4 regions of the Flavobacterium ginsengiterrae genome follow, and region 2 is predicted to be linked to each of the others. Evidence: riboswitches for the same ligand, from Rfam matches in the RefSeq annotation. Region 2 holds a riboswitch; each other region holds the start of a gene.

Region 1 (7,445 bases), on a different contig from region 2:
ATCTAAAAAGTATAAAAGAATCTGTAGACAAAGGCTACACCGGAATTATAGTATATTCGAGAGGAAAACGTTTCAGCCCTGACGAAATAAATCCGTATGAAAACGAAGTAAATGATGTTTACGATGCCATAGACTGGATTAGCAAACAAAAATGGTGTAATGGAAAAGTGGCTATGTACGGCGGCAGTTATAATGGTTTTACACAATGGGCAGCGTGCAAAAAAATGCATCCGGCTCTTAAAACAATTGTACCTGCGGTAGCAAACAGACCCGGAATGGGACTTCCTATGGAAAACAACATTTTTATAAACCCAAATTACGAATGGGCTTTTTATGTAGGAAACAATAAATATCTCGATACCGTAACGAATAATAACAGACCCCGTTTTAGAGGTTTAAAATTTAGATGGTGGGAATCCGGAACGGCCTACAGAAAACTAGACAGTATTGACGGTGAGCCCAACAGATGGTTTCAAAAATGGATAAACCACCCGTCGTTTGACGAATACTGGCAGAAAATGGCGCCTTATAAAACTGATTTTGCACAAATAAATATTCCGGTTTTAGCGTTTGACGGATATTATAACGATTCGCAGAATTCGGGTTTATATTACTTAAAAGAACTTCAAAAATACAGTCCAAAAACGCCTTTTTACCTTATAATTGGTCCTTACGGGCATTTTGGAACTCAAGTTGGCGGTGAAGCTGTTCTGAATGATTACAAAGTCGATCCCGTTTCTTTAATCGACATAAAGAAAATTACTTACGAATGGTTTGATTATATTTTGAAAAACGGCCCCAAACCGGAAATTCTAAAAGATAAAATCAATTACGAAGTCATGGGTGCCAACGAATGGAAAAGTGCTTCTTCATTTGAAAAAATGCACAATGATTTCCTGACTTTATATTTAACTACACCTAAATCAGATGATTTCCATAAAGCCGATAATAAAAAGCCTAAAAAAGAAGAATTTCTAATTCAGGAAGTTGATTTTGCAAACAGAGAAATCAGCAATAATAATTATTATCCAAGTCCGATTATTCAAAAAGAAGTCAACAAAAATGATGGTTACTTTTTTATCAGCGAACCTTTAACCCAGCCTTTAATTGTAAATGGTTCTTTTTTGGGAGAAATCAAATGCAGTATCAACAAAAAAGATTTTGATTTAGGCGTAACTCTTTATGAAGTCACGCCAAACGGAGAATATTTTCATCTTTCCTACTACATTGGACGCGCCAGTTATGCAAAGGATATCGAAAAACGACAATTGCTTCAGCCTGATAAAATAGAAGCTATTACATTTTCCAACACGCATTTTGTGAGTAAAAAACTCCATAAAGGAAGCCGTTTATTAATTGCCGTTAACGTAAATAAAAATGCTTTCTCACAACTAAATTACGGAACCGGAAAAGACGTAAGCGATGAAACGATTCTAGATGCAAAAGAACCTTTGCAGATAAAATGGTATAATGACAGTTTTGTAAAAATTCCTGTTTTAAAATAATCCTGATTACAAGGCTTGTAAACAGTATTTTTTGAGAACATAACTACACAAATTTTACAATAAAGCAATATTATCTTGCAGACACGACCTAACAATTATATCTTTACACCCGATTTTGGTCTGTTTTTTCTTAGGAAAAAATAGTTAAAAGGGAATCAGGTGTAAATCCTGAACAGACCCGCTACTGTAAGTTCTATAGAAGTCTTTAAACATTACTTATGCCATTGTCCCGAATTTCGGGGTGAGAAGGCCGTTTAAAGATGGAACAAGTCAGGAGACCTGCCACGATCACATAGTTTAAAACTTTCGTGGTATGAAGTTGACGACACAAGATGGTAACCTGTTATAGGACAGCAGGCCTATATCTGTCTTTTTGTAAGTACATCACCGAAAGTTTTTTTAAATCAATCGTGATGTATAATTTTAGAAAAACACTTTTAGCTTTTATTTTATTTTTTCCTTTTTGGCTTCACTCGCAGGCAGTCACAGATAGTTCGCGCGTTTTAAAAGAAGTTATTTTAAAAGGAAAACCCTATCAGGAAGTTATTCCCGTGCAAAGTCTTTCTGGCGTACTGCTCGAAAAACTGGCAAGTCATAATGTGGCAGACGCACTTCGGTATTTTGCTGGCACACAAATCAAAGATTACGGCGGTGTCGGCGGACTTAAAACAGTCGATGTCCGCAATATGGGAACACATCACGTTGGCGTATTTTATGACGGAATTCAGCTTGGAAATGCTCAAAACGGTGTAACCGATCTTGGTAAATATTCGCTTGACGACATGGAATCATTAACAATGTACAATGGTCAGAAAAGTGAAATTTTTCAGTCAGCTAAAGATTTTGCTTCAGCTTCAGCCATTTATTTACGAACAAAACGTCCTGTTTTTTCGGGGAATAAAAAAACAAATCTGCTTGTTCGTTACAAAACCATGTCGATTGATTATCACGATCCTTCTTTTAGATGGGAACAAAAACTCAGCGATAAAGTCAGTTTGAGTGTCAGTTCTGAATACATCAAATCTAACGGAGAATATAAATTTAGATATAAAAGAAAAAATCAGGATGGTAGTATTGCCTACGATACCACAGCAACAAGATACAACAGCGATATTGAAGCATTTCGATTTGAATCTGGAGTTTACGGAAAAATAAACAACGGTTCTTGGGACGCCAAAGTCTATTATTATGATTCTGAAAGAGGCGCGCCGGGAGCGATTGTCGAAAATAAATTCAGAGACGGATTCAGGCAGTTTGATAAGAACTTTTTTGCGCAGAGTTTTTTCACCAAAGATGTTTCAGAGAAATATAAATTTCAGGCAAAAGGGAAATTCGCTTACGATTATACACATTATATTGCGCGGGATACCACCAGTGTTTTAGGTGAAGTAGTAACCGAAGGCGCACAATCAGACGACAGTTACTTTCAGCAGGAAGCTTATTTCTCGGCCGTAAATTTATACAGCATTTTACCTACTTGGGATGTTTCGCTGTCAACCGATTTTCAATACAATAAATTAAACGCAACAAGACGCGGTATTCAAACGCAGTTTTCTTTCCCACAGCGTTATACCGCATTGGTTTCGCTTGCGACTTCTTATCGATATGAAGGTTTTAAAGTTTTAGGAAACGTTTTGGCAACCCGCGTAATCGAAGAAGTGAAATTCAACGCCAAAGCGCCAAACAAAACCGAATTTACCCCCGCTTTATTCCTTGGTTATACGCCATTTAAAAAGTACGATTTCAATTTAAGAGCCTTCGCTAAACGCATTTTCAGAATGCCGACTTTCAACGATTTATATTACACAATGGTCGGTTCAAGTACTTTGAGACCTGAATATATGAACCAATACGATGTTGGTTTTACCTATAATTTTTCTCTTAAAGAAAGTTTTATAGACAAATTCTCCATTCAGGCAGACGCTTATTATACCAATACCAAAGACAAAATTGTGGCGGCGCCGACAGGAAATTTATTCCGCTGGATGATGACGAATATTGGTCAGGTAAAAGGAAAAGGAATTGAAACGGTTGTCAATCTGGGAACTCATATCGACAAAGTTAATCTAACTGCAAACTTAACTTATACGTATTCTCAAAGTCAGGATTTCACCAAATTTTCAGGTTTAGAATTGTCTTCTTACGGCGATCAGATTCCGTATACGCCTTGGCACAGCGGTTCTGGAATTTTGAATGCAGGTTACGAATCATGGAACTTCAATTACAGTTTTATCTACGTTGGAAAACGCTACAACGGAAACGTCAATAATATAAAAGTAAATGAGGTACAGCCGTGGTACACACACGATTTGGCGGTTCAAAAGGCTTTCACTTTTAATAAATGCAAATTGAACGGAACGATAGAAGTCAACAATGCTTTTAATCAGCAGTATGAAGTGATTTACAATTATCCGATGCCTGGGCGAACATTCAAATTTATAGTCAGTTTTGAGATATGAAAAAGAGCATTATAAAAATACTATTTGGTTTAAACATTGCCATTTCGCTGGTTTCATGCCGTGAAGACGAAACGATATTTCTTTCCTCAGATGTAAGCGTTGCTGCGCCGAGAAGTGACGGAAATATTGAAGGATTTTATCTTCTTAACGAAGGTAATATGGGAATGAACAGAGCCAGTATCGACGTTTTTAATTACCGAACAGGAAATTATACAACCGATGTTTATTCGGAACGAAACCCGAATGTCGTAAAAGAACTGGGCGATGTTGGAAACGATATTCAAATCTATGGCAATAAAGTGTATGCCGTAATTAATGTTTCCAATAAAGTTGAAGTTCTCGAAAAATGGACGGCAAAACGCATCAAAAAAATCGATATTCCCAACTGCCGTTATGTGACTTTTTACAAAGACAAAGCGTATGTAAGTTCGTATGCCGGACCCGTTGCAATTGACCCGAATGCCGAAATTGGTTTTGTTGCCGAAATTGATACGACTTCTTTAGAAATAAAAAGAAAAGTAACCGTTGGTTATCAGCCGGAACAAATGGTGGTTCATAACGGAAAATTATATGTAGCCAATTCTGGTGGTTATCGCGTTCCGAATTACGATCGTACTGTTTCGGTTATTGATCTGGAAACTTTTACAGAAACCAAAAAAATTGATGTCGGGATTAATCTCTACGGAATGCAGATCGACAGCCGAGGCGATATTTATGTGAGTTCGCGCGGTGATTACTACAACACGCCATCAAATCTGTTTGTGATTGATACGAAAACCGACGAGAAAAAAATACAACTCGATATTCCTGCTTTGGGAATGTGTCTGGTCGATGATCTGCTGTATTATTACAGTGTTTCGTGGAGTTATCTCACCAACAGCAATAAAATTACGTACGGAATTCTCGATACCAGAACCAAAAAAGTCATAAGTGATAAAATTATTACCGACGGAACCGATAAACAAATCATGATTCCGTACGGACTTCAGGTCAATCCAGAAACTAAGGAAATCTATATTACCGATGCGCAAAACTATGTTGTAACGGGTTACATCTATTGTTTTACGCCAGAAGGAAAATTAAAATGGAAAACTACAGCGGGAAATATTCCTGCACATATTGCCTTTATAACCAAAAAATAAAAAACATGAATTCAAGAGTACTTAAACATTTTCGAATAGCAGTATTGGCCATTTTGTCGATCATGCTTGCAAACTGTTCAGGCGGTGGCGATGACAATCCTGAAACGGGAGGAGAATCGCAGACTAATGAAGTTAAAACACAACGTTTTACGATTGTGACTTTAAGTCCGAAAACAACGGCAAGTTCAGATGCGACTTACAGTTGGTCGGTTGCAAATGTTTCATCAGAAAATTATTCATTAACTAATCTCAGTTCAAAAGAAGCTTTGTTTGCCGCTGCTGCAGAAGGAACATATGCGTTTAATGTTGTTATTACAGATAAAGGAACGACTCAGACCCAAAAAGTAACCGTTACAGTAAGTGCAGAAGCTAAAGAACTAAAAAGTTTTATTGCTAAAGTATTTGAATTTAAACCTGCGCCGGGACAATTCGTAAATGATCTTCCGGTAGCCAATGACGGCGATACTGCGGATAGAGTTTTAGGAAGAGCCAATTCGTATCTGGCAAAGAAAAACGGAGATCTTATTTCACTTGGAGCTTTTGGCGGTTATGTTGTTTTTGGTTTTGATCACAGTATTGTAAACGTAAAAGGAAAACGTGATTTCAGGGTTTTAGGAAATGCTTTTTGGGCAGAAGCCAATCCGAATCCGAATGCAGAATTTCGAGGCGGAAGCAGTGAAGCAGGTGTAATTATGGTTTCGTACGATAAAAACAAAAACGGACTTCCAGATGATGAATGGTTTGAAATTGAAGGCGGTGGTCATAAAATGGCAAAAACAATTCGCAATTACGAAATCACCTATCACAGACCAGATCCAAATAAAGTTCCAGTTCCAGGCGGTGGAACAGGATCGGTTCTTTTTACCGATACAGAATATATCTATTGGAAAGACAATCAAGGAAAAGAAGGTTATATAGTGCAAAATAACGCTTACAATCATTCTTTGGATTATTGGCCAAAATGGCTTAAAGATCAGGCTACGATTACTTTTAAAGGAACAAGACTACCCGATAATGCGGTGGACGAAAGTGGCAACGGAAGCTATTTTGTGCAATATGCCTTTTTATACGGCTATGCCGATAATGCGCCAAACAACGACGATGATTCGGCAATTGATATTGATTGGGCAATAGATAATAATGGTAATAAAGTCCAGCTTCCTGCAATAGATTTTGTAAAAGTTTATAACGGATTGAATCAGCAGGCGGGATGGCTTGGAGAAACTTCTACAGAGATTTCTGGTGCGACAGATTTGCATCTTTTGGGAGAAAATATTCCAACCCGATAATTTTTAAACTAGTATCAAATCAAATATATTATATCCAAATTATGAAAAAAAATGTTACCCATTTTTTGTTGTTTGCCTTTGCGTTTGCCTTTGTTGGCTGCAGCAGTGACGACAAACCAGACGAAAATGCCAACAAAATTGAAGTTACGCTTCAGGAAAAGTATGAAACGCCCACTTTTACGGTTTTAGACATTACAGCTTCAGATGCTGGCACTAATGCTGTTTACGAATGGATTATGACTAAAAACCCTGTAGATCAGGTTACCGATTCTATTGTTGGAAATACAAAAGACTTACGATTTACAGCGATTTATGCGGGTTCGTATGAGTTTACCTTGAATGTGACTTCTGGTGAAAAAAAAGGAACAAAAAATACGACTGTAACAGTTATCAACGAAACTGCTGATTACAATCCGTACATCACAAAAATTTTCGATTTTGATCCTGCTCCGGGAATGTTTGCCAACGATTTATTTAAAGACGGAAATTCTAAAGAAGATTTAATGAAAACCGTTTTAGGAAGAATTGACAAAACAAGTGTTGGATATCCGTTAGATTTAGGCGGTTTTGGAGGTTCAATTATCGTAGGTTTTGATCATACGGTTGTAAATATTCCGGGAGCAAGCGATTTTAGAGTATATGGAGGAGATATTTCGAACCCAACAGTTCCTAAAGCAAATCCGTCGGCACCGGGATTAATTTTTGTGGCTTATGACAAAAATAAAAACGGAAAACCAGACGAAGATGAATGGTATGAAATTATAGGAAGTCAGCATGCCAAATCAAATACCGTAAAGAATTTTAAAGTAACGTATCGTAAAAAAGGTGCAAACGAACCTTTGGTTACAGCAAGTGCACTTTTTCTGGATTACGAACATGTTTATTGTGAAAATAATCAGGGAGAAAGTTTTTATCTGGCAAGACCAAGAGCTAAGAAAGAATTTTATCCTTTATGGAAAACACAAACCGAAGTGAGTTATGAAGGAACCAGACTCGATGTTGATTTTGAAACTGCACGTCCGGGACAAACTACTTTATGGAATTCTACTC
Region 2 (7,445 bases):
TCTGCTTTGGATTTCCGGTTTTTAAATATTCAATATTGGTAAAATCAGTCATTTAATCAGCGTAATTTTTTTCTTCATCAATTTCCTGTTTAAGTCTTTTATTGATGTTGATTTTGGCATTTGTAAAAACAAAAATCGTGGTTTTGTATTCTCTGGCATATTTATTTGTGATTTGTCCTGCTATAAATGCAGATTCAAAAAACGGACTTGTTTCTTTAAATTCAGCGCTGTTTTCTTCAAATGTTTTAACCCGAATCAGATTTTTGTAATAGACATTCAAATTAAACCAATTCACATAATCAGCATTAAAAGAAACTGCTTTAATTCCTTTTTTGGTGTAATAGTTTATAGCTCCGGCTTGTCCGTAATTATCACACAAAACTAATGTGTTTTCTGATTTTGGAAACAATGCATAAACCGAATCGGTTTTTCGGGCTAATTCTTTCCAGCCTAGCATATCGGCAAAATCCTGCGATAAATTATGTTCTTTTCCGTCTTCCCAGCGATGTGTTCCCAGTTTTTGAGCCGCTAATTTTTCGGGACTTTTAATGGGAAAAGCCATAAAATACATTGGAATAAAAAACAACAGCGGAAGTGCAATAAAAACAGGTTTTAAATAACGTTTTCTTCCGATTTGTAAAATGTCGGCAAGAAAAACAGAACCAAAAGCAATATAAATTGGATATAAACCAATGGCATAATAAGCTTTTGCTTTAAAATATAAAAAGACAAGTATGGTAAAGATAATTGATGCAAAAAAGAATTTGAATTTTTCGAATGGTTTGTAGAATAACAAAGCGTAAAACGATGAAAGAATGACAAAGAAAGACCCAATAAAAAATAAAATTTGTTCTTTTAAAAAATCGGCTCGGTTTACATTTACAAGCTGTGTTTCGGCCAATTCTTTCATATGGTGTACAATTGGAAAATGATTATTGTACTGCCATAACAAGTTTGGTAAAATTAGGATTAAGCCCAAAATAAGGGCAAAATATAAATGTTTCTCAGTAAATATTTTTCTTTGTTTAGACAGAATAAGTGCCGGTAAAAGTCCGATTAAAAGGAAAACAATGTTGTATTTGTTTAAAAAACCAAAGGCAAAAACTACGGCTCCTATATAAAGCCATTTTGGTTTTTCGGAAATGGTATATTGTATTAGAATGTAATAAAATACTGTCCAGCATAAAACATCAAACGAGTTTGGCTGATATAACATGTTTATTCGCAATAATGCCGAAAATAGAACACAAAGCGAGCCTAAAATTAAAGCGTAAAGATTTCCTTTTAAAGCTTCAATAGTTTTCCAGACAATTAAAAGAGTTAAAACGCCAAAAAGGGCAGGGAAGAACTTTATCAAAAAAACAGAATTCCCTAGAAGTAAAATTATATACGAAATCCATGAAGTAACCGGCGGAACCGATAAATAACCCCAAGCCAAATGATGTGCCTGATCGAGATGCAGATATTCATCGCGCTGTAAATCATATTCGGGACTTATTAAAACGTATTGCAGAACAAATTTCAGTAAAATAAACCCAATTAAAATTAGTGTTTTTTTGTTCATTGAACTTTTGGTTTAAAAGGTAAGTGGTTTTGGTTCAGTTAAAATGCAAAGCTAATATAGGATTAATTTTGATTTTTTGGTTTAAAATAAAAAAGCTCCAGATTTCTCTGAAGCTTTTGTTTGTTTATTCCTCTGTTGCGGTTTCAAATTCCATGTGATCTATTATTTCTTCATCTGCCTTTACAGGTTTTGAAGCTTTTAGAGCATTAAATCTTTCCAACATTTCAGTTTCTTCTTCTTCACCGCTGAAATATGGGAAAACATCCATAATTGGCGATTCAGAAATGGCAGGAATAGAATATTCTCCCATTGTATTTTTCATAACATGAATCGTGTTATCGTAGGCTTCTCTAACATCATTTGCCTGAACCAGCATGTACATGTTTGATTTTCTTTCTTTTCCGCTTTCTTCATCATAAGCAATCAAAGAAACTTTTGATTTAAACCATCTGTCTGCATTTTCAAACGGATGTATTTCGGCATAATTTGCCACTTTTATATTCGTGATTTTAAACTCTTCACTAATATAAGCCGCCATTTCTTCATTAATTCTTTTTTCGGCTTCTGTATAAGATATAGCATCTACCAAATAAGGTTCTGTTAAAACTTTTTGGCCTCCAGTTTCATCTGTTTTTCTATATTTTACTTTGCATTCGTACCAAATTGCGCTCATCTTTTCTATTTTTTAAGGATGCCAAAGATAGATTTTGCAGCAAAATAAATTTGGAAAAACATCAAATAGATATTCACAATTTACGCTTGTATTCTGTAAAGGGCTGACTGTTTTGTTGTTAGCATATAATTAAAAAAAAGCCTCAGAAAAACTGAGGCTTTAGTTTCCAAAAACATGATTTCTAAATTGTGATAAATTCAGATTTTTAAATCCCGCAGATTTGGCGCAATGTTCTTACTTACGACTAATCTCTGCGTTATTTTAATTATAAACTTGACTACAACCAGACTTAAAATGCTTTTGCGTATATGCATAGCAAATTGTCTATTTGTAAAAAATAGTTTTAAAACGAAAAAAAATAAAATCAAATATCAATTTGATGGTGTTTCAAAGCTTTGGTCCGCGAAAGCCTGAATTTTCTCAACAATGGCAGGTCTCCTGACTTATTCCCATTTTGAACCGCCTTCCCGCATAAAATGCAGTGGCAAAAGATTTGATTTTGAAAACTAAAATGAGTTTTCATATCAGTCAAAATGTTGCATGGAATTTACAGTAACGGGCTTGCTCAGGATTTGCACCTGATTCCCTCTTCGTTAACTGCCCTCGAAAAGTTGCAGTTAAACCATTGCGGGACAAATGTAAGAAAATCAAGTGGGTTTGTAAGTCTGTTTTTAGAAAAATAGTTTGTGTTTTAGAAAAATAGCCTTTAGGAAAGTTTAGGTCTGTGTTTTTTTAATTTGAATTCAAAACTTAAAAGAAATGAATATTATTTAAAATAAAAAAGCTTCAGAGAAATCTGAAACTTTTTTGTGATTATATTTTTTTAAAAAGCTCCGAAATTTCAACATTTAAAGCTTTGCTAATTCGGATAAGTTTGTCAATTCCCATAATCTGTTTTCCAAGCATATATCTTCTTAATGCTTCAATATCTAAATCTGATTCGTGAGCAACATGACGTACTTTAAGATCTTTTTCTTTGATAATTTCTTTTATATTATTCCCGACAATCTTCACTGATTCAGGAACTTCTTTTTTTCTCATCTTAAGTTTTATTTGAATATGGGTTAGTTTTAGAATATGGCTCTTTGTATATTTTGCGCTGATGAAATGGAACTTTTGGATGTAGTTAACGAAGTATTGACAAAAGAGTCTAAAAATAAAAATCCAATTTAAAGTAAAAAAAAAGCTTCAGATTTCTCTGAAGCTTTTTTGTAGTCCGTGGGGGAATCGAACCCCCCTTACCAGGATGAAAACCTGGCGTCCTAACCGATAGACGAACGGACCTGCTTTGTTATTGCGGGTGCAAAAGTGCAACTATTTTTGGAATGTGCAAAGGATTTTTCAAAAAAACTTTCTTTAAATTTTCTAAAATATAAGATTTAATAACATTTCAATTGTAAATAAATTGAGTTAATGTTTACGTATTTGTTTGATTTGTAATTTGTTATTTTGAGTGAAAAATGAGATTAGCAAGGTGTTTTTTTATTCAAAAAAACTTTTAATAAAAGTGAATATTTTTTGTTTTGAAAGAATATTCTTTTAGGTTTTGAAAGATGTCTTTAGCGAAATATACTTCCATGTTTTTTTTGAAGATGCATTATAGCACATGTGCTATAGCGATTTAATTACATATGTATTTTCTTTGATCGGTGAAAAAGAATGAAATCAATTGATCTAATAATCATAAAATGGAATCAGAGGAATTAAGAGCTTTAGAAAATATTAAAAAATTATCATTCAGATATTTAAACATTTTAAAGCCAACTGCGAATAATATATATAATGCTGAAATTAAAATGTCAAGTTACTCTGAGTTGGGATGTGTTATTCTCAATATGCTAAAATTGTGTATTCTGGCTTTAGAATATGATGATTGTGATAAACCATCTATTGATTTAAGATTAATTTTGGAAAAAACAGTTGAATTATTTCCTGTCGATGAATTTGAATTGTTAGATGTAGTAAATGAGCTTTTTGTTGAAAAATAAAAGTTTAAGTTTTACCAGTTGTTTAATTGCTGTAGCAAGTCTTAAAATGTTTAGCCAATTATTAATGGGCTTTATAAAATGGTTTCTTGATTTTTAATTTTATATCAAAATCGAAAATTACTGAACAAATGAACTATATTTAACATCTTCTTTCAAACATTTTTATTCATTTTTAATAGAAATATCTAGACTATGAAAAAAACATTAATACTCATTATTGCATTCTTAGCCTTCACGGCGTGCTCAAAACATGAAGGGAAAAAAAATGTCGCCATTACAGGAATAGATTCTACATTGCGCCCTGGCGATGATTTTTTTAAATATGTAAATGGTAAATGGTATGATTCTGTTTCTATACCTGCCTCTCAAGCCGGAGTTGGCGCTTATATGTTTATGAATTTTCCACAACGAATGCGTCTGCAGGGAATATTAGACAGTATTTCGAAAAGCAGTAATACTCAAGGAAGTATAGCGCAAAAAGTGGGAGACTTTTATGCATCGGGTATGGATACGATAACTATCGATAAACGGGGTTATACGCCTATTAAACCTCTGCTTGCCAAAATTGAAGCAATCACCGATTTACCATCGTTAATGAATTTTGTAGTTAATGAAGAAAAAGTGAACAACTCTTCAATTATAGGTTTTGGAGTGTCGCCAGATGAGAAAAACAGCAGTATGAATATTGCTCAAATCTATCAAACGGGTATTGGTCTGCCAGATAGAGATTATTATTTTAAATCAGATTCTTCAACTGTAGCTATACAGCAATCGTACAAAAAATATCTTACTGCATTGTTTCAATTAACGGGAAGTAATGCTCAGGAAGCTAAAAAGAATGCAGATTTGGTGTACGATATTGACAAACAATTAGCGGTTTCTCATAAAACGAAAGTTGAACTTCGTGATGTACAGGCAAATTATAATAAAATGGCAGTGACAAATCTTGTAAAAAAACACCCAAATATAGATTGGAATACTTTCTTAAATAATTTAGGTGCAAAAACAGATTCTATTAATGTAGGTCAGCCTGCGTATTATGATGCACTGAATAAACTTTTAAAAACCATTCCTATTAATAATTGGAAAATTTATCTGAAAGCAAATTCACTCGAAAGATATGCAGATGATTTAAGCAAGCCTTTTGTAGATGCTTCATTTGAGTATACCAAAGTGCTTTCTGGTCAGGCAGTTCAAAAATCACGCGGTGAAAAAATGGCTAATGTTGTTGACAATTACTTAGGCGAAGCATTGGGTGAATTGTATGCAAAGAAATATTTTTCTGAAGATGCTAAAAAACGCATGCTGGTTCTCGTTAATAATCTGCAAAAAGCGTATGCCAAAAGAATCGATAAGCTGGATTGGATGAGCAGTGTTACCAAACAAAAAGCTAAAGAAAAATTATTCGCCATTACCAAGAAAATTGGATATCCGGATAAATGGAGGGATTACAGTAATGTAAAGATAGCAAGAAATACTTATTTTGAGAATATGATTTCCGCAGCTTCGGCGGCATATCAATTTCAATTGGCAAAGCTGGACAAACCAGTCGATAAATCAGAATGGTTTACTACAGTTCCAACCGTTACGGCGTATAATAATCCTACAGCTAATGAAATTGTTTTTCCTGCCGGTATTTTACAAGCTCCGTATTTTGATAATAATGCAGATGATGCACTTAATTATGGCGGTATCGGAATGGTAATTGGTCACGAAATAACTCATACTTTTGATGATCAGGGTGCTCAATATGATAAAAATGGAAACTTAAAAAACTGGTGGACAAAAGAAGATTATGCGCAATTTAAGTCAAGAATACAGCAGGTTATTAATTTGTATAATACCTATACTGTTTTAGACGGTCTGCATATAAACGGCGCAATGACAGTTGGCGAAAATACAGCAGATATTGCCGGAATTGCAGTTGCTTACGATGCTTTTAAAATGACGGAACAAGGAAAAGGAAATACAAAAATTGACGGTTTTACTCCAGACCAGCGCTTTTTTATTTCTATAGCTAAAATATGGAGGGTAAAAATGAAAGATGAGTTCCTGCGTTTATGGATTAACAATAATCCGCATTCGCCCCCAAATTGGCGAGTTAATGGTCCTCTAATGAACACGACGCCTTTTTACGATGCGTTTAACGTAAAATCTGGAGATAAAATGTTTCTGCCTCAGAAAGACAGAATCACAATTTGGTAATAATCTTGCCGAAGAAAACTCATAAAAAATGCGCAATCCTAAACGTTTTGGGATTGCGCATTTTTTCTAGATTTCTTTTTCGTTTTTAATAAAAATTGATTTGTGTACTTACAGTTTGTATTTTTGCCCTTATGAATGATAACTTTATAAATGAATACTTTGGTATAGGAATACAAAATGGTAAAACACCAGAAAATTTGGGAGTTTTATGGCGATCGGCTCAAAATATGGGTGCGACTTTTATATTTACCATTGGTAATCGATATGCGAAACAAGCCTGTGATACTCATGATGCAGTAAAATCAATTCCTTATTTTCATTATGAAACTTTTGAAGCTTTCTTTGAAAATTTACCTAAAGGAGCAAGGCTGGTTGGTGTAGAACTGGCTGAAAAAGCTTCCGATTTAGAAACTTTTGAACATCCAAGAAGATGCGTTTATTTATTAGGAGCAGAAGATCATGGATTGTCTAAAAAAGCAATGGAAAAATGTCATCATTTAGTCAAATTTAAATCAGAAAAAAGTTTAAATGTGGCCGTTGCCGGAACTATTATTATGTACGATAGAAATTTGTCTAAACCGCGTTCTTAAAAAGCTTTAATGGATTTCATAATGAAATTACTTAGCTGATTTCTGCCGATGCAAGTGTCAGACTTGTGAACATAATTGATATAATAAAAAAAGCTCCAGATTTCTCTGAAGCTTTTGTCTTAGTAGCGGGAAGCATTCAAATATCTAACCAGATTATCTTGGATTAATACAGTATTTTAGCATGTGCATCTTAATTTTTCTTTTCTATTTTTTTTGCATGACTACTCCTACAAGCACTCAAAAGCATTTCTCAAATTCTTTTTTTTTTTTTTCTTTATTTTAAGATTATTATGGGATAATAAAATACGCGGATTAAATTTTATTTTTGAAATATTGAACTATTCAAAGAATTTAAAAAAACAAATTGTAAAATGTAGTTTAATTCTTTTTCCTGCTTTTTTTTGTTTACATATCCATATATTTGA
Region 3 (7,445 bases), on a different contig from region 2:
TTCAATGCTTGCATCACCTGATAAATAAGAAATAGCTCCATTACTTTTTTCAAAATTACCTTCGTTAGCAACGAATATTCCATTTTCATAATCTCCGCGCGGTTCTTCATTATTGTCGTCATCGTTGCTGCAGGACACAAAAAATGCCGAACTTACAATGACTGCTAAAAATAGTCTATTAAATCTTTTCATGATATTTAAAAATTAAGGTTTATGTATATAGTATAATTTCTTCCGGGCATTTGTCTGCTAATCACGGGCTGATAATTTTCATTAAACAGATTCAAAACCTGAAATCCAATCTTGTAACTGTTTTTTGTTCCAAAATCATAATCAGCCCCCATATTTGCAACATTATAATCTTTAACTCTTGCAGAAGGTGTGTTAAAAGGAGTACTGTAAACTTCTCCAGTATATAAGTATTGAAAATAAGAAGACAATTTTTTCCAGTTGTAAGCAGCAGAACCTGTTAATTTATGATACGGAACATAAATTAATTGTTTGTAGATTAATTGGTTTTTAATCAACTGTTTGCTTTCTGAAATCGTGTAAGCGTAAGTTCCGTTAAAGGTTAAATGGTTTTCGCCGATTTTTGGTTTCCATTCTACAAGAACTTCAGCGCCGTAAGCTCTAACGTTGTCTGTGTTTTCAGGAAGCCATAAATCTCCGCCGCCTTCTTGCGGTACCCAGCGTAATAAATCTTTAATAGAATTATAATAACCAGTAACAGATAAAGAGAAGTTTTTTCTAAAAAATTCATTGCCAATTTCAGCCTGATAAGATGTTTCTGGTTTTAGATTTGGATTACCGCTTCCTTCCCAGAACAAATCATTATAAGTTGGCATCCTGAAATTCTTCGATGCATTTAACTTTATGCGATAAAAGTCTGTAAATTGATATCTTGTTCCAAATGAGAAAAGAAAAGGATTACCATAATTGTCTGTTATTTCCTGACGAATGCTGGCGTTATAATCCCATTTTTCACTTAATAAATGGCGTAATAGTAAACTGGCAGAACCAACTTCTCTTTTAACGTTATCAATACTAGAGCCATATCCTTTGTTTCGGCTGTAATCTACAATCGAGTTTAGCTTTATTTTGTCATTTACATCAAAAGCCAGATCATATTTGATGATCGAAGTTTCGACTTTTCCGTAAGTAAAGTTTTTTGAATTAATATTAGAGAAATATTTATAAGATTCGCCAATATGAGCTGCTCGAAGTTTAGAAGTAAAACGTCCTAAAAAGCTTTCCCATTCTAATAAATTTCGGGTGTTAAAATCCTGATATTTAGTTTTTGATGCATTGGGTGAAGTTAGAGAAAAGTGACGTTCTGAATCGTAAAACTGACTATAAGCTTTTATCGTGTTATTAGAATTTATTTTATAACCAAAAGTAGTATTCATACTCGTGTTATAATATTCTCCATTACTATTTCTTTCGTTTGAATTGCCCGGATATTTAAAATCATTATCAGAACTATTTCTTGAAATACTAACCTGTAAACTGTATTTGTCTGATGAAACTACAGTACGATAGTTTGCACTGTACGTATTGTAACTCCCTGCGCTAAAAAAGACATGATTTGAGAATTCATTTTTAAAACTTAAATCATTATTAAGGTGAATACTGCCGCCTATGGCACTGCTTCCGTATAAAACACTTCCTCCTCCGGCTTTTACAGTTATTGAATTAAAGTCACGGGTGCCAATGGTATTAAAATCTGCCTGACCTAAAAATTGCGAATTTATATTTATTCCATTCCAAATAACAGCAGTTTGTGCGCCGGTTGTTCCTCTAAACGATGGAGCAGAAGTCATTCCAAGTCCATTTTCTTTGAAATAAATAACAGTATTAAAATTTAAAAGAGAAGTTAAAGAAGGCTGGTTTTTTTCAAGAATTGAATCATTTAAAACCTGAACCGATTGTGAAGACGAATATTTCTTAAGATTGGAATCAGAAACTACAACTTCTTTGAGCTTAATAGAATCACTCTGCGCCGAAATAAATTGGCACAACATCAAAAGAAAAAAAACAAAACGCAATCTTAAAGTCATAATTTCTAAACTCTTTTTCCCGAGAGCTCGATATTTGTTACAAAGGCAGGTCTCCTGGCTTGCGTTTTGTTGTTTACCTTCCCATTCGCCGCGGCGAGCAGTGGTTTTGCAGTTACAACAAACATTCTTTTCTAGAACAAAGCTTACAGTTGCGGGTACAGCTCAAGATTTTTACTTGATTCTCTTTTAATGTGTTACAATAACACAACCTTAATTTGCTGCAAATATAAAGTTAAATATGTTGATAATTCAAATATGTTTCGTTTTTAGAATCAATTACTTAACTAAAGTTACAAATTATAGTTCAATTCTTATGATTTCTCCAAAATCGATTTTGTTTTTAAATGCCTCTTTTAAAGGCAGTGAAGTTTGATGACATATAATACTTCTAATGATGCCGGCATGAGCAACAATAATGACAGGCTGCTGTATTTTTGAAATTTCATCAGATAAAAATTGTCTTGTTCTTTCATGTAATTCTGTAAAAGATTCTCCGTTTGAAGCTCTAATATTTACAAAATCTTCCATCCATGGATTTAATTCTTCCGGCGAAATATCATCCCAGTTTTTTAATTCCCAATCGCCAAAATTCATTTCTTTTAAACGATCGTCTTCCTGGTAAGAAATGGCATTATTATTTTTTTGAATGTGTTTTGCTAAAATTGCACAGCGTTTTAACGGACTCGTAAAAATAACAGCGTTGCGTGGCAGTTCTGAAATAATTCTTTTGAAAATTTCCTCAAAAGGCTCAGCAATGTCTACGTCAGATTGTCCGTAACAAACGCCTTTTTCGCAAATTGTTTCAGTATGGCGGACTAGATAAATTTCCATATAAAAAGTATACTTAAATAATAAATCACCTCACAAATCTGTTGTGTCGCTCCCAGACAATCGCCTGTGTAACCATCAATCCATTTTTGAAAGTAACGTGCTAAAAAATATCGGGTAATAAAAACCGGAATCAAAACAAGAAGAGCTTTTAGATAAAAAAAAGAAAATATACCCAAAGGAATTATTCCGAAGAAAAAAGAACCAAGAACTTCTTTCCAACTATGATTTTTAGCAATCGGTTTGCTTTTACTCGAAGCATCATCACGCGAATATTCATGTGTAAAAATAATGCTGATCGCAGCTAAACGACTTACAGAATGAGCGGAAATAAATAAGAGATAAATTAAAATATAATTATCGGTTGTAAAAAGCGATATAGATTCTGAAAGCAGTTTGAATTTTACCAGAAAAAGTAAAACTAAACCAATTGCGCCATAAGCACCAATGGCGCTGTCTTTCATAATTATGAGAATTTTTTCCTTAGTCCATCCGCCGCCAAATCCGTCGCAGACATCTGCAAATCCATCTTCATGAAAAGCTCCGGTTGTTAAAACAGATGTTATAATAGCAAAAATTACAGCCGTTTCTATAGAAAGAAAAAGTGAAAAAATATAGAAAGATAAAAATGAAATGGTTCCCACAATCCAGCCAATAAATGGAAAATATCTTGTTGCTTTGTTTAAATATTCAGGATCATGATTAATATTTTCCGGACAGGGAATCCGAGTGTAAAACATTAAACAGGTAAAGAAAATATGAAGTTCTTTTTTCATTTAAAGAGACCGATTTGAAAAAATATATTGATTACTAGAAATACTGAGACTGAATACTAAATCTATTTCCTGCTGACTCCGGCACTTTCAAAACTCGCCATTTCATTTAAAAATGCCTCTGCTGATTTTAAAACCGGAAAAGCAACGGCACAGCCTGTACCTTCTCCAAGACGCAAATCTAAATTTAAAACAGGTTTTGCTTTTAAATAATCCAATAATTTAAAATGTGCTTTTTCGGCAGAACAATGACAGAAAACAGCATTTTTTTGAATATCAGGATTTATTTTAAAAGCGATTAAATAAGCCACAGTACAAATAAAACCATCAACAAGAATCAGCATTTTGTTTTCAAAGGCAGCGAGCATTCCGCTGGCCATTTGTATAATTTCGAAACCTCCAAAATAGGAGAGATGATTTTCTAATTTGTTCTGACCAGAATAATTTTCAATTGCTTTTTTTAGAATGTTTTGTTTTTCCAGAAGTTTCTGCTCATTAATTCCTGTGCCTTTTCCAACACAGTCTTCAAGAGAAAAACCAGTAATAAGACTCATTAAAACCGATGCTGTAGAGGTATTTCCAATTCCCATTTCACCAAAACCAATGCAGTTAGAACCTGTCTTAGCAATATCTTTAACAATTGATTTTCCTTTTTCAAAACACAATTTCAATTCTGTTTCGCTCATTGCGGCCGTATGCAGAAAAGACTGCGTTCCTTTTGCAATTTTAGCATTAATTAATTTCGCATTTGTTGGAAAATCATAATTTACTCCAGAATCGACAATTGATAATTGAATATCATTTTGTCTGCAAAAAACATTTATTGCCGCGCCGCCTTCCAGAAAATTATTCACCATTTGACGTGTTACATCTTGTGGATAATCACTTACGCCATGATTAGCAATTCCGTGATCTGCAGCAAAAACCACAATATTTGGATTTATTATTTTAGGATTCAGAGTTTCAAAAACCGTTGCCATTTGAAAAGCAAGCGATTCCAGAGTTCCCAATGAACCAACAGGTTTTGTTTTAGAATCTATTTTTTCTTGTAAAGCCTGACTGAAATCATTTTGAATTTCAGTTTTGTTTTGAGATTTTAAATCAAAATCAGAAACATTTATTTTATGAATCGAATTGATTTCGGTGCAATGCGCTTTTTCAGATTTTTGCTTCCAGTGCAATTGCTGCAGCATAGGCTGATTACCGTAATTTGTAGCAGGTTTTCCAATGCAGAAATAGCCCAGCGGTTCTATATTTTCTGGTAAATCAAGTAATTTTTTAAATTGAAAATAATTAAGAATTGAAACCCAGCCCATTCCGTAACCCTGTTCAGTCAGTGAAAGCCAGATATTCTGAGCGGCACAAACGGTACTGAATTTAACAGCTTCATTACTGCCAATTGTGCCAATAGTAAATTGATTGAGAACAGAGCGGTCGTAAGCAATTATAAGTCCAACAGGCGCTTCCTCAATTGCTTCGAGTTTCAGCGATTTATAAAGTTCTTTCTGTTCCGGATTATCGGTAAGTTCTTCAGCCTTTTTATTATAATCTAAAAATAGATTTTTAACAGCACTTTTAATCTCATCCGATTTTATGATATAATATCGTGTTGCATCAGTTAGGCCCACAGACGGCGCCCAATGTCCGGCCTGCAAAGCTTTCTGAATTACTTCATCAGGAACCTCATCGGCAGTAAAATGACGAGTGTCACGACGTGATTTTAATATATCATCTAAATTCATTTAAATTCCAATTTTTTTAAATTCCAAATTCCAAAATCAATTTCAATAGCAAAATTCAAAATCAATTTTAGAGTTTACGTAAAGATACTCCACGATATTGGAATTTGGAATTTAAATTTTGGAATTTTCTCCTTTTATTTTAACCGGAATTCCAGAAACCATCAAAATAACTTCATCTGCTTTTGATGCCAGAAACTGATTCATCCAGCCTTGCAGTTCTGTAAATTTTCTGCCAATTTCTGTTGCGGCATGTACGCCCATACCAATTTCATTGGTCACTATAATCAGCGTTGCACTTTCCTGATTTGCGATTAAAAGAAATTCTTTTTTGGCTTCTTCCAGACTTAAGTTTACATCATTATTATTGTCAACAAAAAAGTTAGTAAGCCAAAGAGTAACACAGTCAATGAGAGCAATTTTTCCGGAGAAATCAATTTCACTTAAAAATTTTTCTTTTTCAGTATTCGTCCAGCGTTCATCCCTTTCCTGTTGATGACGGTCAATTCGGTTTTGAAAATCTGAATCCCATTTTCTGGCCGTTGCCACATATATTGGAGAATCAGAAAGCTGTAATGCCAAATGCTGTGCATAACTGCTTTTTCCAGATCTTTCGCCTCCCGTAATTAGGTAAATCATTTTGTAATGGTTAGTCGTATTTGGTAAATAATAATGGCGTTCCCTTCGGTCGGGCCATCCGCTGTATCTTTTATTTTTTAAAGAAAAAAATAAAAGGATGCCGCTTCTGTCCCTAACGCACACAGCAGACTAAAAATAGTAAGAAAATACCAGAGCAAATATTATTTATAAGGACAATGTCGGCAGCTGTTTTCACAGCAAGTGCCTCGTTTTAAATGAAACCACGTTTTAAAAACCATATTGCCATTTTCAATATAATAGTCAATTCCTTCTATTAAAGTTTCTGTTTTGGGTAAAGATATGGCTTTATTTTTATAAGCATTTTTAGGAGTAACAGTTTCTACATAAGCATCTATTTTGTCTTCGCAGGCTTCTTTAAAACAAACAGGACACAGACAGTCGCCTCCATCAGAAAGATTGAAAATTGGAGGGTAATTATTACACCAGCATTTATTTTCAACCGAAATATCTCCGCAGCTGAATTCAGATTCGCAGCCAGAGCAAATTTTTGTTTTTTGGCTATTCATAAATGTTATGATACAGTTTTCTTGTTTTTGTAAGAATAAAGGTAAGTAAAAAAAATATAAAATGCTTTACCTTTGTTCCTATTGAAAACGTAAAATATGAGACATTTATTCCCTAAACTGATTTTTATTTCTTCTTTTTTTATTCTCTTCGGATGTAAGAAGAACGAAACGAGCGAAGTAACAAAATCAGAAGCAGTAAAAAACAGCATCGAATATGCATCTGGACTTTCTATTGTTAAGTACGACGATTATTCAATAGTAACGGTTTCAAATCCGTGGCCAAACTCTAATAAAGATTTCAAATACGTTTTAAAAGAAAAAGAGGCCAAAGTTCCGGATAGTCTTTCATCATATACCACAATTCAGGTTCCTTTAGAATCAGTTGTTGTTACCTCAACAACCAATATTCCGTTTTTAGAAATGCTGGAAGTTGAAAACAAACTGACAGGTTTTCCGCATACGGATTATATTTCATCAGAAAAAACAAGAGCGTTAATCGATAAAGGTGCAGTAAAAAACGTTGGGCAAAACGAAAAATTAAACATAGAACAATTAATAGAATTATCGCCGGACTTGATTGTAACTTTTGGAGTTGACAATAACAATCCAATGCTGGACAATTTAAAGAAAAGCGGTTTAAATGTTTTAATTCAGGGAGACTGGATGGAACAATCTCCGCTTGGAAAAGCAGAATGGATAAAACTTTACGGCGCTTTATTTGGTAAAGAAGAAAAAGCAAAAGAACTGTTTGATAAAATTGCCGACAGTTACAAACAAGCGCAGAAATTAGTTCTTGATAAACCTTCTGCATCAAAAGTTTTATACGGTTCTATGTACGAAGATGTTTGGTATGTAGCAAAAGGAAACAGCTGGGTTGCTGAG
Region 4 (7,445 bases), 540 kb from region 2:
GCTCCTAAAGTCATTCCAACATCTTTTATTGATTCGTTGTTAACAATTAAACCAATTTTCTCGTATTTTAAACCTGCACGGTATGTAATTCTGCTTAAATAACTTGTAAAAGAAGTGTAGTTTGGAATATAGTAACCTCCAATAGCATACTTAGCATATTTTTCGTACTGAACGTTGCTCATTGCATTGTAATAATTACTCAACTGACCTTCTCCCTGAAAAGACAACGAAGTACCTACTAACCATTTTCTTGATTCACCAATACCGGCGCCAATAGTTAATTTGCTTGGAAGTTTTAATTTATTTGTCGTTACAGGATATGTGTAAGGGTCTGGATCGCCGCTTACATTAATTTCTCTTGTATTATCTGAATTTAAATCGCCAGAAAGGGTATAGCTTAAACTTGTAAACAGATTTACTTTATTGTAAATCTTTGTTTGGTACATGGTTCCAAAATCAAAATTTACACCTGAAATTGTAGAAGTATTTGCTTCTGATGTACCATTTTGAATACCTGTTACCTGTTCTATGCTTGTGGTAGTGATTTTTCCAAAGTTATACTGAACATCAGCTCCAATAGTCCAGTTTGGTTTAATTTTATATCCTAAACCAAAATATACTTTATTAATACCTCCTTTTCCGCTTAATTGTGAGCTTACTGCTCCTTCTGTAGCTGTATTATCTTCTAAAATTTTATATCCAACAGAAGATAATGGAATTAAACCAAACGACATTCCAAATTTTCCTAATGGAATTCCTACTGCTAAATAATCAAAAGTTGTTCTTTGTGCTTTTGCAGATTGAGCATCTGTTTTTAATGTTGAAGTTCCAAAAGTACCTCCTACAGTAAAAGTAGTCTGCATTAAACTGGCATAACTTGCCGGATTTTCAATATTCAGGTGAATACTATCCTGCTCAACAGCAACGCCCGCCATAGATCTGTACTCTAAAGTTCCTTTAAATTTGATATCTCCAATTCCGTAGAAAGAATACGGGGATGCAGTACCTTGTTGAGCGAATGAAACGAACGATATAAGCAAACAAGCACTTATTATAATTTTTTTAATCATTGTCGATTTTATATTGATATGTTTGGCTCAAACTCTCTAGAAGGAAATTTGAATTGGCAAATATGGTATTTTTTAATCGTTTAGCCAAAAAATCTGCATCGCCACCCGTTAAAATTATTATAAAATTTGCAAAGTTCGATCGATATTCATCGATAAAACCGTCAATCTCATAGACGAAACCATTAACAACTCCAGAATGAATGGCCTGTGCTGTAGAGTTCCCAACGTATGAATCCGGTTCTTCTAAAGTCAGCAAAGGCAGTCTGGCCGTAAAGTTATGCAAAGCTTCATAACGCAGACGCAGTCCCGGAGAAATGGCTCCACCCAGATAATTATCATTTTCGTCGATAAAATCGTAGGTTATACAAGTTCCGGCATCTATAACTAATCTGTTTTGTTTAGGAAATTGCAAAGTTGCTCCCGCAGCCAAAATCATTCGGTCGATTCCCAGCGTTTTTGGTGTTGCATATTTATTATGAAAAGGAAAAACATCTTCGTGTGTAAAAAAATGAACGTTTAACTTTTTTTCAAAAGTCAAAAATGATTGTTTTTCGACGTTTCCAACCGAAGCAACAACCAAATCGGAGCAATTTGGAAATTTTTCTAAAATTTTTTCGATTTTTTTTTCAAGCTCATTCTTTTCAAAAACAAAATACTCTAAAACAGTACTTGCTTCAAAGACAGCAGCTTTAATTCTGGTATTTCCAACATCAACAGTTAAAATCATTTTTTCTTTTTGTTTCTGCGAAGATACGAATTGATTTTTTTTATAAAATGTTTTGGATAAACGGAAAATGATTCTATCTTTGCACCCGCATTGAGCACAACACGGTACCTTAGCTCAGATGGTAGAGCAATGGACTGAAAATCCATGTGTCCCTGGTTCGATCCCTGGAGGTACCACAAAACCCGAATAGAAATATTCGGGTTTTTTGTTTTTTATAATATTTTATAAATGCACTATCTTTATATACTCTATTCTAAATCATCTCAAAAGTTTTATATTGGCGAGACTAATAATCTGGAAGAAAGAATTTCGAAACATAACACTCATATATATTCTAATTCTTTTACTAAAATTGCCAATGACTGGGAAATTGTATTAACTTTTAATTGTTTCAATAGAGATGAAGCACTATATCTTGAAAACTTTATTAAAAGAATGAAAAGCAAAGTGTTTAACAAAAAAATAATTAATGACCCATCAATTCTAAAGGATATTTTATCTAAAAGATAACATACATGTGTCCCTGGTTCTCCCGAAGCCTCGGGACTGGAGGTACCACAAAACCCGAATAGAAATATTCGGGTTTTTTGTTTTTTTATACTCTTTTAAAAATATTTAAACGCAAGGACACAAAGGAAAAACGCAAAAGGTTCGCAAAGTTTAATTATAACATTGCGAACCTTTTGCGTAAAACTTTAGCGCACTTTGCGGTTAAAAAAACTATTGATGAAACACAGAAACCGCTGGGAAATAATATCCAGAAAAACTTACTCCTGAAGTTTTAGCACCAGAATCTGCATTAAAGAAATACAAATTATTGTTTGCAAAATTAGCTCCAAATCCAGAGTCTACTGTATTGACAACTAAAGTATTTTTCTTTCTATCATATCCAATTCCGGCTCCATACAAGATATTTACTCCAGTTAAAGTAATAAACGGTTTCGTTAATGAAGCTGCACCTCCAGTATACTTATAAATTTCTTTACCTCCGTTAAAACTTGCGTTTTTAGCAATAAAAACATCATTTTTAGCCGCAGTAATAGATCCGGGATGCCATGCTCCCCAGCTTCCATAAGCTTGAAAACCTAATGCCGTTTCTGTTATTTCTAGAGTATTAGAGTCTATATTTATAAGCTTTGTACCGCCTGCTGCCCAAACTTTTTTATCATCTGTAACGGCAAATCCTAAAACCATTCCCGAAATAGTTTTTTCTACAGCCAGTGTCGAAGCATTAATAACAAGAACACCTTTTGAAGCAGACAATGCAAAAATGTAATTATTCACTTTTACAATATCTCCTACCTGTCCTGTAATACCTTCAATTTGTCCGCCTAATTCCATTGTATTTAAATTAAGCTTAAATATTCCTTTTCCAGAAGTAAGCAACGCCTGATTTTCGTCTATTGCTTCTATTGCGCGCCAGTCATTTCCGCCTTTTGCTTCGATTCTTTTTTCTTCTTTAAGCGAATAAGCATCGGCTACGACAACAGGACCGCCTACTTTTGAGACTAAGAATAGTTTTTTGTTAATGATTGTTCCAAATTCTAATGTTGATGATTCTGGTTTTAAGTTTTTATCCGGATTTACTTTTACAAAAACACTGTCTTCAATTGCTTTTGTATCGTATCTGTAAAAGCCAACTGTTCCCGTTCCGTGTCCGAACCAGCCTTCATTAATCATAAAAAAACCATTTTCATAAGTGCCCCAAGTGTGAATATCGTATGTAAGTGTTACTTCTCCTCCGCTATTTTTGGCAGTCATATTAATTTTAAAATCGCCTCTCGTTTCCGGATTAAAAGTATAAGTAGAATCAGAGCTTACTACTTTTCCATCAACTGTCCATTCGAAAGATAAATTATTTCGATCTTTTATTTTTGAACTTAACTTAAGTGTTTTTCCAATTGTCAAAGTATCTTTTAACTGCTGTTCGCCGTTTATTACTGGAGGAGCTGTAAAATCATCATCGTTATTACATGAAGTTACTAATGCTGCTAAAGAGGCAATTGCAATTAAATGCCTGAAAAAAAATTGGGTTTTCATTATTAAATATTTAAAAAATTATCACTTGGTTTAACCGGCAGTACATTTTTATGCATAGAATAATGCTGCAACAAATGGTACGACGATTTGTTTAAATGATTTTTTAGCAGAGAAAAAGGAAAATCGAAAAAGAGAAAATTCCCGAAAAGGGAACTGTTTTGCGATATCATATTTGCAGAAAAAAAATCTCATAAACTTTATTTTAGCTTACGAGAATAGAATGACGAAACAAATACCTGTTCACAAAAGTGAAAAAGTACCGTTCTTAACGCCAGCTTCAATCCCCGAAAGCTATTATTACTATAAAAATGGCAGGTCTTCTGACTTGCTCCCTACACCCAGCCTTCCCTTTCTAATTGAAAAGTGACATATTAAAGGGTTTCAGTTAATGAGCTTACAGCTGCGGGACAGTTTTGGATTTTCACCAAATTCCCTTTTAATGTCAATATTTATCTAAATATGACAACCATTTTCTGCTTTAAATTTTGAGCTGCAAAACTAGTGTTTTCTTTTTTAAGAAAACGAGCTGGATTTGTAATTAAAGGTTTAAAAACATTCAGAATTTTAATTTATGAAGAACTAACTTACTAAAGAAACAAGATGTTAACAATTGAGATGTTTTTGTTAAAAAAGTATCAACTAAATAAAAAAATATCTTATATATTCGTAAAATCGTATTTTAATTTTTTAATTATTATTAAAACCACAGGACGTTTTATGAGCAAAACTTCTACTAAAGGTATTTGGAAAGTTATTTCCGCCTCTTCTATGGGAACTATGATTGAATGGTACGATTTCTATATTTTTGGGAGTCTGGCCGTAGTAATCTCCACTAAATTTTTTCCGAGTGATAATCCAACAGCCGCATTTTTATCGACTTTGGCCACATTTGCGGCAGGATTTGTCGCAAGACCTTTTGGCGCTTTATTTTTTGGAAGACTTGGCGATATTATAGGTCGAAAATATACTTTCATGGCGACTTTATTACTCATGGGAGGTTCGACATTTTTAATAGGCTGTATTCCCAGTTATGAAACGATTGGTTTTCTGGCGCCTTTATTAGTTCTCATTCTGCGTTTATTACAAGGTTTAGCTCTTGGCGGCGAATATGGCGGCGCGGCTACTTATGTTGCCGAACATGCTCCCGTTGGACAAAAAGGATACTGGACATCGTGGATTCAAACTACAGCAACTGTTGGTTTGTTTATTTCTTTGATGGTTATTCTGGCTACAAAAAGTGTTCTTTCTGCCGAGGATTTTGACCTTTGGGGATGGCGTGTTCCTTTTTGGGTTTCTATTGCCATGGTTGGCGTTTCATATCTAATTAGAAAAAATATGGATGAATCACCCGTATTTGCAAAAGCTAAAAAGGAAGGAACTACAAGCGCAAATCCGTTAAAAGAAAGTTTTGGAAACCGATACAATTTAAAGTTTGTTCTTTTGGCTTTATTTGGAGCCACTATGGGGCAAGGTGTTGTTTGGTATACCGGACAATTCTATGCTATGAGTTTCATGAAAACGGTTATGAATATAGATTCCTCTCAGGTCGACAGTTTACTTGGAATTGCTTTGTTAATTGGCACTCCATTTTTTATCGTTTTTGGATGGCTGAGTGACAAAGTGGGTCGGAAATATATTATGATGTCTGGAATGCTGCTGGCCATTTTATTTTACAGACCTATATATAAAATGATGTACAACACAACTGATATAAACCACAAAACCGAAATTATAGAACAAACCTCACAAAATATTGAGACAGCAAAAAATAACGACGTAATTACCACTATTTCAAAAACCTATAGCGATGGAACTACGTATGTAGAAAAGAAAACAGACTTTGCCGATGGAAAAAAATCACAAAGCAGTGTTACTGTAAATATCAATTCCGGCGATGAATGGACTTTAATTTTTTTAGTTTTCATTCAGGTTTTATTTGTTACAATGGTGTATGGACCAATTGCTGCATTTTTAGTTGAAATGTTTCCAACTAAAATCAGATACACTTCAATGTCACTTCCTTATCATGTTGGTAACGGGATTTTTGGAGGTTTACTGCCCGCAATTTCAACCTATTTTGTAACGCATTCAAAAGCGGCCGGAAAAAGCGATTTTTATCTTGACGGACTTTGGTATCCTATTATCATTGCCTCGATCTGTTTTGTAATTGGAATGATATACGTAGACAATAAAAATAAAATTAATCATCTTTAAACATTTAAGAACATGAATACAATCAAACAAGCTTTAGGGGTTTTATGGGTTATTTTGGCAGTTGCGGCCGCTTACTTTTGCGTGTTTGAATTTGGCTTACCTAAATTATTATCAGATCAGCAGGATGATTTAGTCTTTGGAATTATTATTCTTTTTATTCTAACGCCTCTTATTGTTTTGGGCTTAGGAACATTTGGTTATTTTGCCGTTATTGGAGAATACAACGATAAAAAGAAATAACAAAAACAATAAACAACTAAACCAGAAAAGGGCTGTCTGCAATAAAGCAAAACAGCCCTTTCTCATTACTAACCAAACCAAATTTTTAATCTGTCAGCGATATATTTTTAAAGTTTATTTTTTGATAAACTTCATAACTTGGGTTTTCTGATTTTGATCTACAGCTTTTACTATATATAATCCTGTTTGTAATTCGCTTACGCCAAATTGAAAATCAGCATTTTCATTTGATGTAAAAGTTTTAACCAATTGTCCTGATATTGAATAAATCTGAACTTTTGCAACAGCAGTATTTAAAGTAAAATAGTTTGAAACCGGATTTGGAAATAAACTTACCGCAGCTGTTTTTTCAAAATCTTCAATAGCCAGATTTGCGGTTTTGTTTCCGTAAATTCTGTATTCGCCGGCTGGTAAATTTATTGGCGCATTTACATCGGTAACATTTATTGAAGTATTATCCATTAAATTATACCACGTTCCAGCATACGGAAAACCTGTTGGAGTATTTTGAGCCGTTGTATCAAAATTAGCCAGAATCAACACATCTTTTAATTGTGCCGAAGTCAGGCTTTCATTAGTAATTTTAATATTTACTGTCAGTGAATTTGCGTTAGTCATTACGGCAGTTCCTAAAAACACCGGTTCTGTCTTTTTTAAGGTTATCATTTTTGCCCAATCGTTGTAAATTTTACTGCGATTTGAATTGCCAAGCCAGTTATTTACCCATTGAGGCTGTGGTTTTGTATCTAATTTACAATCTCCGCCAATGGCATCAAAATCAGTATTAACGGTATTATCATTACATGTAAAAATGGAATTTTCCCAGCCTAATTCTCCAAAATGCCAGATCATTTTTGGCCCGGGAACTAATAATGAAACAGCTCCAACTGCTGACATTCTTTCCAATGCAGTATTTAATGCTTTGACACTATAAGAACCATTTACTGCTCCATATTGTACATTTTTATACATCAAACGTTCTTCATCGTGACTTTCTGCATAACCTATTAAACGGTTTGCAGCAAAACCGCGATTTGAACTCAGCATTCTCGAAATATTACTATCTGAAGCATATCCCATTGACAATTGATTGTATTCATTTGTCATTTTTCCCCACATCATAATTCCTTTACTTGGCGTTTCTGTAACTTTAT

The links. Region 2 has a riboswitch for cobalamin ahead of ABD859_RS09850 (DUF4494 domain-containing protein). Riboswitches for the same ligand answer to the same signal wherever they lie in the genome.
Region 1: it holds a riboswitch for cobalamin, as region 2 does, so the genes downstream of both, ABD859_RS18690 (TonB-dependent receptor) here and ABD859_RS09850 (DUF4494 domain-containing protein) in region 2, are expected to answer to the same signal.
Region 3: it holds a riboswitch for cobalamin, as region 2 does, so the genes downstream of both, ABD859_RS21100 (TonB-dependent receptor plug domain-containing protein) here and ABD859_RS09850 (DUF4494 domain-containing protein) in region 2, are expected to answer to the same signal.
Region 4: it holds a riboswitch for cobalamin, as region 2 does, so the genes downstream of both, ABD859_RS07440 (DUF5074 domain-containing protein) here and ABD859_RS09850 (DUF4494 domain-containing protein) in region 2, are expected to answer to the same signal.

The regions. Positions count from the first base shown of each region.
Region 1 is NZ_BAABDU010000006.1:561,076-568,520, reverse strand. It holds gene ABD859_RS18695 (CocE/NonD family hydrolase) at 1-1,505, shown strand, start outside; cobalamin riboswitch at 1,605-1,806, shown strand; gene ABD859_RS18690 (TonB-dependent receptor) at 1,919-3,964, shown strand; gene ABD859_RS18685 (DUF5074 domain-containing protein) at 3,961-5,106, shown strand; gene ABD859_RS18680 (cell surface protein) at 5,112-6,395, shown strand; gene ABD859_RS18675 (PKD domain-containing protein) at 6,437-7,445, shown strand, end outside.
Region 2 is NZ_BAABDU010000003.1:1,587,737-1,595,181, forward strand. It holds gene ABD859_RS09840 (DUF4269 domain-containing protein) at 1-52, opposite strand, end outside; gene ABD859_RS09845 (glycosyltransferase family 39 protein) at 53-1,564, opposite strand; gene ABD859_RS09850 (DUF4494 domain-containing protein) at 1,689-2,237, opposite strand; cobalamin riboswitch at 2,649-2,879, opposite strand; gene ABD859_RS09855 (helix-turn-helix domain-containing protein) at 3,051-3,278, opposite strand; tRNA gene ABD859_RS09860 (tRNA-Glu) at 3,450-3,521, opposite strand; gene ABD859_RS09865 (hypothetical protein) at 3,926-4,225, shown strand; gene ABD859_RS09870 (M13 family metallopeptidase) at 4,418-6,430, shown strand; gene ABD859_RS09875 (RNA methyltransferase) at 6,562-7,020, shown strand.
Region 3 is NZ_BAABDU010000007.1:379,921-387,365, forward strand. It holds gene ABD859_RS21095 (DUF5074 domain-containing protein) at 1-192, opposite strand, end outside; gene ABD859_RS21100 (TonB-dependent receptor plug domain-containing protein) at 198-2,057, opposite strand; cobalamin riboswitch at 2,085-2,285, opposite strand; gene cobC (alpha-ribazole phosphatase) at 2,355-2,888, opposite strand; gene ABD859_RS21110 (adenosylcobinamide-GDP ribazoletransferase) at 2,873-3,661, opposite strand; gene cobT (nicotinate-nucleotide--dimethylbenzimidazole phosphoribosyltransferase) at 3,724-5,400, opposite strand; gene cobU (bifunctional adenosylcobinamide kinase/adenosylcobinamide-phosphate guanylyltransferase) at 5,512-6,036, opposite strand; gene ABD859_RS21125 (C1orf53 family protein) at 6,198-6,563, opposite strand; gene ABD859_RS21130 (ABC transporter substrate-binding protein) at 6,660-7,445, shown strand, end outside.
Region 4 is NZ_BAABDU010000003.1:1,045,223-1,052,667, reverse strand. It holds gene bamG (BamG family beta-barrel-assembly machinery protein) at 1-1,070, opposite strand, end outside; gene ABD859_RS07455 (type III pantothenate kinase) at 1,063-1,797, opposite strand; tRNA gene ABD859_RS07450 (tRNA-Phe) at 1,901-1,973, shown strand; gene ABD859_RS07445 (GIY-YIG nuclease family protein) at 2,026-2,307, shown strand; gene ABD859_RS07440 (DUF5074 domain-containing protein) at 2,518-3,837, opposite strand; cobalamin riboswitch at 4,131-4,323, opposite strand; gene ABD859_RS07435 (MFS transporter) at 4,555-6,051, shown strand; gene ABD859_RS07430 (DUF6814 family protein) at 6,064-6,291, shown strand; gene ABD859_RS07425 (alpha-amylase family glycosyl hydrolase) at 6,406-7,445, opposite strand, start outside.